Loktanella sp. M215: one gene and its partner. The protein of the gene in region 2 interacts with the protein of the main gene of each other region in a pairwise test. Links are inferred from orthologs where the notes say so. Each region holds a gene or a part of one and is shown on either strand. Other genes may lie near its edges. The genes, in order: ndk and GLR48_RS12225.

What was found.
Region 1: the proteins of GLR48_RS12225 (region 2) and ndk interact in binary tests that used the Escherichia coli proteins (3 or more experiments, as listed by UniProt). The link is inferred for Loktanella sp. M215 from one-to-one orthologs.

Annotation. Positions count from the first base shown.
Region 1 is NZ_WMEA01000001.1:3,104,316-3,107,513, reverse strand. What follows is about bases 259-3,139. They hold ndk (nucleoside-diphosphate kinase), read left to right. Parts: upstream 259-1,428; coding sequence 1,429-1,851; downstream 1,852-3,139. Other genes in these bases: GLR48_RS15420 (hypothetical protein), read right to left, coding at 2,928-3,083; GLR48_RS15425 (TfoX/Sxy family protein), read right to left, coding at 2,502-2,837; GLR48_RS15430 (YqaE/Pmp3 family membrane protein), read right to left, coding at 2,272-2,445; GLR48_RS15435 (DUF4112 domain-containing protein), read right to left, coding at 1,901-2,275; GLR48_RS15445 (YceI family protein), read right to left, coding at 657-1,283. Also shown: more of GLR48_RS15450, read right to left, coding at 1-258. UniProt on the Escherichia coli protein: Major role in the synthesis of nucleoside triphosphates other than ATP. The ATP gamma phosphate is transferred to the NDP beta phosphate via a ping-pong mechanism, using a phosphorylated active-site intermediate.
Region 2 is NZ_WMEA01000001.1:2,494,568-2,497,883, forward strand. What follows is about bases 242-3,240. They hold GLR48_RS12225 (uracil-DNA glycosylase), read right to left. Parts: upstream 2,070-3,240; coding sequence 1,413-2,069; downstream 242-1,412. Other genes in these bases: moaC (cyclic pyranopterin monophosphate synthase MoaC), read right to left, coding at 242-601; trpC (indole-3-glycerol phosphate synthase TrpC), read right to left, coding at 604-1,416; trpD (anthranilate phosphoribosyltransferase), read right to left, coding at 2,066-3,082; GLR48_RS12235 (anthranilate synthase component II), read right to left, coding at 3,079-3,240. Also shown: GLR48_RS12210 (molybdopterin molybdotransferase MoeA), read right to left, coding at 1-131; more of moaC, read right to left, coding at 128-241; more of GLR48_RS12235, read right to left, coding at 3,241-3,316. UniProt on the Escherichia coli protein: Excises uracil residues from the DNA which can arise as a result of misincorporation of dUMP residues by DNA polymerase or due to deamination of cytosine.

The DNA of each region.
Region 1 (3,198 bases), 610 kb from region 2 along the record:
CCAAAGATCACGATGCCCGCCAAGGCTGCGATCACGACGCCGGTGACGATGCCCGGCACGCCAAAGGCTTCGGTCATGGCTTCAGAGATCGAATTTGCCTGCACGGCGGAAAAGATCAGGCCGAACGACAGGATGAGGCAGATCGAAAACGCGTAACCCATCGCGCGGCTGCCGACACCGGCGGCCATGTAGAACGCAGGCCCGCCGCGATACTGGCCGTCACCGTTGCGCACCTTGTACAACTGCGCCAGCGTCGATTCGGCGTAAGCCGTGGCCATGCCCACCAGCGCCACCATCCACATCCAGAAGATCGCCCCTGGCCCGCCTAGATAGATGGCGACGGCCACCCCCGCGAGGTTGCCGGTGCCCACGCGGCTGGCGAGCGAAATCGTCAGCGCCTGCAACGGGCTGATGCCCTCGCCAGAGGTCTCTCGCGACCCGGTGATGACGCGGAAGTATTCGGGGAAATGGCGGAACTGGATAAAGCCCAGCCGGATGGTAAAGAAGATGCCGACGGCGAGCAGGCCGTAAACCAGCACATACCCCCATAGCACCGTGTTCAGGAAATCGACGATCGCATTCACGAGGCAGGTCCTTTCAACTGATTGTGACTCAACCCTAGTGCCCTGTGCCGGCCTGACAAACCCGCATGCGTATTATTTCGTGATATCTGCGCCGGTCCACTCGGTCTCGATCCGGACGGTGACCGTATCGCCGACGCCGATGGTACTGCCCGCCTCCGGCACGCCCATCCCCATGCCAAAGGCCGTGCGACTGACCTCTCCGACCGCGGAAAAGCCGATCCGCACCCAAGGCTCGAACATGCCTGCGGTGGTATTACCGTTGAAGGTCGCCTGCAGCGTCACCGGCTGCGTTACCCCGTGCATCGTCAGATCGCCGGTGACGTCGGCCGTGGTGTCGCCCGTGCGTGCGACCTGCGTGCTGACAAAGGTGATCTGCGGAAAAACGTCCGCGTCAAAGAAGTTCGGCCCCAGCAATTCCTCGCGAAACCCCAGCGGCGGTGTGTTCAGATCCAACGAGGCCACATTGATCGTGAACGACACATCAGCGGTCTGCGGTGCGGCAGGGTCCAACCGCAGCGTCCCCTCCAGCGTGTCGAACTCTCCGGTGTAATGCGACAGCCCCAGATGATTGACCGAAAACACGACGCTGGCGTGGGCGGGATCCAGCGTGAAATCCTGTGCCGGAAAACTGGTCGGCGTATCCTGCGCAAGCGCCGGGGCGGCAGAAAGGATCAGGGCTGCAAGGACGGACAGGCGCATGGGACACTCCGTATCGGGTCGCCCGCCAGTCAAGGCCCGGCTGTCCCACGTGTCAAGGCAAAGCCTTTTCACCGCGCGGGGGCCATGCTAGGGCAGCGCCAGCATTCAACGCCGCAGTGCGGCACATTCAGACAGAGGCACCAACATGGCCATTCAGCGCACCTTCTCCATCATCAAGCCCGACGCCACCAAGCGCAACCTGACCGGCAAGATCATCGCCAAGTTCGAGGATGCCGGCCTGCGCGTCGTCGCCTCCAAGCGCATCCAGCTGACGCTGGCCCAGGCGCAGGAATTCTACGGCGTCCACAAGGACCGCCCCTTCTTTGGCGAGCTGTGCGAGTTCATGATTTCCGAGCCGATCGTCGTGCAGGTGCTGGAAGGCGAAAACGCCATCCAGAAGAACCGTGACGTCATGGGCGCCACCAACCCCGCCGACGCGGCAGAGGGCACGATCCGCAAGGATTTCGCCCTGTCGATCGGTGAAAACTCGGTCCACGGCTCTGACGCGCCGGAAACCGCAGCGGAAGAGATCGCCTATTTCTTCTCCGGCCTCGAACTGGTCGGCTGAACATGAAAAAGGCGGGCCAAGTGCCCGCCTTTGCATGATTTTCGCCGGTTCAGGCGAATCGGGGCTGTCCTGTCGGGACGGCCCCTTTGCGTTCCAGATGGGCGCGCAGCAGGGCAACGTTCTTGCGGTTCGACTTGAACGTGGCGTCGAACAGATCGCCGATCAGGGGGATCATGCCGACCAGCGTGTCGGTGGCCGTATTCGCCACCATCCGGCTGATGACATGCGCCGGCGCCCCCAACCGCTTGGATTCGTAGATGATCCAGGCAGAGGGTGCCAGCGTCAACAGATCGCCCACACCCGGGATCATCCCGATGATCGAATCGTAGCCGACCCGCAGCCCGATGACCGGAATCCGGATCGCCGAATCCATCCGGTGCGCCACCTTTTCCAGCCGCTGCAATCTCGCGTGATGATCGGTCATGCGGCAACCGGCTCGCTGCGGCTGATGATCCAGATCGCGTGGACCAGACCGGGGACGTAGCCCAGAATGGTCAGAAGGATGTTCAGCCAGAACTGGCCTCCCAGTCCGACTTTCAGAAAGACGCCCAGCGGCGGGATCAGGACGGACAGGATGATGCGGACGAGGGTCATGGTGATCTCCTTGCAGTGTTCACCAAATCAATGCGCAGGCGCGCACAACGGTTCCCTCAGTCGCGCAGGTGGCGGTCCGTCACACCGATCCTGTCCAAAAACGCCTCCAGCTCCGACCGGCCCGCATCGCCATGCGTGGCCTTCAGCGCGTCGAACTGCTGGCGCAGGGCGGTCTTCTCTGCCCCCTTGCAGTCGTTCCAGGGGCGGCCCTGCAACGCCATGTGCAGCACGTAATAGGAAATGAAATGCGCGCGGTGGCCATTGTCCAGCAACTTGGCATAGGCCGCATTGGCGCCAAGGGCGCGCAGCGTTTCGGCATCGGGAATGCCCGCATCACGGAATGCGGTTTCCATCGCGGGGCCAAGATTGCGGATGCTGGAAATTGCGGTCATGCGCCATCGTGGAACAGGCGCGCGCCCACCGCAAAGGGAAAAATCCGCACCGCCGATGGGAGGATCGGCGGTGCGGACAAATTGCGTCGCTCAGATACTGGCGAAATCCCGGAACATCGGGATCTGCTGTTCTTGCTGCTGCATCGGTTGCGGCGCCAAGGGGGTGCCTGTCTGCTGCGGCAGGGCGTGCGTGTCGCCCTGTTGCTGGTTCTCTGCCTCTGACTGGGCGGGGTGCTGGCTGGCCATTTTAGGTCCTGTAAAGTTGCCGTCGGTTGTTGTCGTTCCCCAACCCATCGCCTCTTGCCGGACGATGTGTTGAGGATGGGGTCGAATCGTGTCGCGCTCTGGGCACAACTGTGGC
Region 2 (3,316 bases):
GGCTGGGTGCGGCGGGCCATGACGTCGCGGGCCAGAACGCGACCGTGGGCCTGTCCCAACGGCACGTCCTCGGTGGGCAAGGGTGCGACCAGTGCGAAAAGCGCGTCGAGGGCCTGTGCGACCGTGATCATTCCGCTTCGAAACGGCCGGACTTGCCGCCGTCCTTCAGCGTGACGCGGATGCCGCCGATGACCATGTCCTTTTGCACGGCCTTGACCATGTCGTGCACGGTCAGGGCCGCAACGGACACGGCGGTCAGCGCCTCCATCTCGACCCCGGTCTGTCCCGTCGTCTTGACCGTGGCGCTGATGCGCACGCCGGGCAGGGCGGTGTCACAGGTCAGATCGAGGCTGACCTTGGTGATCGGCAGCGGGTGGCACAGCGGGATCAGATCGGAACAGCGCTTTGCCCCCATGATGCCCGCCAGCCGTGCCGTACCCAGCACGTCGCCCTTGGCCGCACGGCCTTCCATGACCCGCGCCAGCGTGTCGGGATGCATGGTGACATGCCCCTCCGCCACGGCGATGCGGGACGTCACGGGCTTGTCGGACACGTCGACCATGTGGGCGCGGCCCTGTTCGTCAAAGTGGGACAGCGCCACGGTCAGAACCCCGCCGGTTTCATCGGGTTGGCCAGCAGGTTGCGGGTCGCGGCGGCGACATCGCTTTGCCGCATCAGCATCTCGCCGATCAGGAAGCAGCGCGCACCGTAGCGGGCGAGGTCGGCCAGATCCGCAGGGCCGGTCAGGCCGCTCTCAGAGACGATCGTCTTGCCGGCGGGGACGTGCTTGGACAGGGTCCGCGTTGCGTCGAGCGTAGTGTCGAAGGTGCGCAGGTCACGGTTGTTGATGCCCAGCAGAGGTGCCTCAAGGTGCCCGGCGCGGTCCAGTTCTGCGCGGTCGTGCACCTCGACCAGCACGTCCATCTTCCACTCGGCGGCGGCGGCTTCAAGTTCCAGCGCCTGTGCGTCGCTGACGCTGGCCATGATAATCAGGATCGCGTCGGCACCCCAGGCGCGTGCCTCGGCCACCTGATAAGGGTCATACATGAAATCCTTGCGCAGGACCGGCAGGTCGCAGGCGTCGCGCGCCAGTGCGATGTTTTCCGGTGCCCCCTGAAAGGACGGCGTGTCGGTCAGGACCGACAGGCAGGCGGCGCCGCCTTCGGCGTAGGCGGCGGCGATGGCGGCGGGGTCGAAATCGGCGCGGATCAGGCCCTTGGACGGGCTGGCCTTCTTGACCTCGGCGATCAGGCCGTAACCGTCGCGGGCGGCGGTCTGAAGGGCGCGGGTGAAGCCGCGCGTGGGGCTCGCCTCGCGGGCCTGCGCCTCGATCGCCTCGAGGCTCACGGCCTGCTTGGCGGCTGCGATCTCCTCCAGCTTGTAGGCCTTGATCTTGTCGAGGATGGTATCGGTCATTTTCTGCCTGCCCAGTCGATTGGTGCTTGTCCCTGCTCTGTAAGCCAGGCGTTCACGGTTGAAAATGGGCGTGACCCGAAAAACCCGTGGCGCGCCGAGAGGGGCGACGGGTGTGCCGTGCGGATGACAAGGTCGCAGGGCCTGTCGGGGGCAAAGACCTGCGCGTGGCGACCCCAGAGCAAGTAGGCGCGGGGCCGGTCGTCAAGCCGCGCGATGACCTGCCGTGTCAGCCGGTCCCAGCCAAGGCGTGCGTGGCCGCCTGCGCGGCCCTGCGGCACGGTCAGGGCGGTGTTCAGCAGCAGCACCCCCTGATCGGCCCAGTCGGCAAGGTCGGTCCGTGTCCGCGTCACGTGAAGGTCGGCCTTCAACTCTTTGAAGATATTGCCAAGGCTGTCGAGCCGGCCACTGAAATCCTGCGGGATCGAAAAGGCCAGACCGTCGGCCTTGCGGGGCGTGTGATAGGGGTCCTGGCCCAGGATCACGACCTTCGTGGCGTCGGGCTGGGTCCGTTCAAGCGCAGTCAGGATGCGGTCGGGGGGCGGGAAAACAGGGGCCGTTTCGGGCGCCAGCGCTTTTGCGATGCGGGGCCAGTCCGCAGCCCAGAACGGCAGGTCGGCCCAGCCACCCAGCCGCGACAGATCGAGGTCCGTCACGCCGCCGATGTGATGCGGGCGACGGTATCGACGGCCTGCCGCGCCATGCCGCTGTCGATGCTGGCGGCAGCGATCTCGACACCTTCAGGCAAGGTCGCGCTACGGCCCGCGACCACAAGCGCCGCGGCGGCGTTCAGCAGGGTCGCGTCGCGAAAGGCGCTTTTCTCGCCCGCGAGAAGGGCGCGAAAAGCGGTCGCGTTCTCGTCCGGGGTGCCGCCGAGGATCGCGGCGAAATCGTGCACCGGCAGACCGGCATCCTCGGGGTGGACCTCGCGCTCTGTCACGCGGCCGTCCTTGAGTTCGGCCAGCCAGCTGATGCCGGAAATCGCCAGCTCGTCGGTGCCGTCGGAGCCATGGACCAGCCACGCGGCCTCTGACCCCAAGGCCAGCAGGACCTCTGCCATGGGGCGGATCAGGTCGCGGCGGTAGGCGCCGGTCAGCTGGCGCGTGACGCCGGCGGGGTTGGTCAGGGGGCCGAGGATGTTGAAGATCGTGCGCGTCCCAAGCTCGGCGCGGACCGGGCCGACGTGGGCCATCGCCGGATGGTGCATCGGGGCCATCATGAAGCCGATCCCGGCCTCGGCCAGACAGCGTTCCACGACCTCGGGGCCGACCATGACGTTGACGCCCATCGCGGTCTGCACGTCGGCGGTGCCGGATTTTGACGACAGGTTGCGGTTGCCGTGCTTGGCGACCGGCACACCGGCGCCCGCCACGACATAGGCCGTCGCGGTCGAGATATTCAGCGTGTGCTTGCCGTCACCCCCCGTGCCGACGATGTCGATGGCGCCTTTGGGGGCCTTCACGGGCAGGCACTTGGCACGCATGACGGCGGCGGCGGCGGCGTATTCGTCCACCGTCTCGCCCCGTGTGCGCATGGCCATCAGCAGGCCGCCGATCTGGGCCGGTGTGGCATCGCCGTTGAACAGGATGCCAAAGGCCTGTTCGGCCTGCGCGCGGGTCAGCGGCCCTTCGGCGGCGGCGGAAATCAGGGGCTTGAGCGCGTCGCTCATGCCGCGACGCCCGCAAGGTCGAGGAAGTTCTGCAGCAGGCGGTGGCCATGTTCGGAACGGATGCTTTCCGGGTGGAACTGGACGCCCTGGATTGGCAGTTCGCGGTGTTGCAGACCCATGATGGTGCCGTCCTCCAGCTGGGCCGTCACCTCCAGCACGTCAGGCAGGGTGGCAGGGTCGACGACGAGGGAATGGTAGCGGGTGGCCTGAAACGGGTTCGGCAGGTCGCGAAAG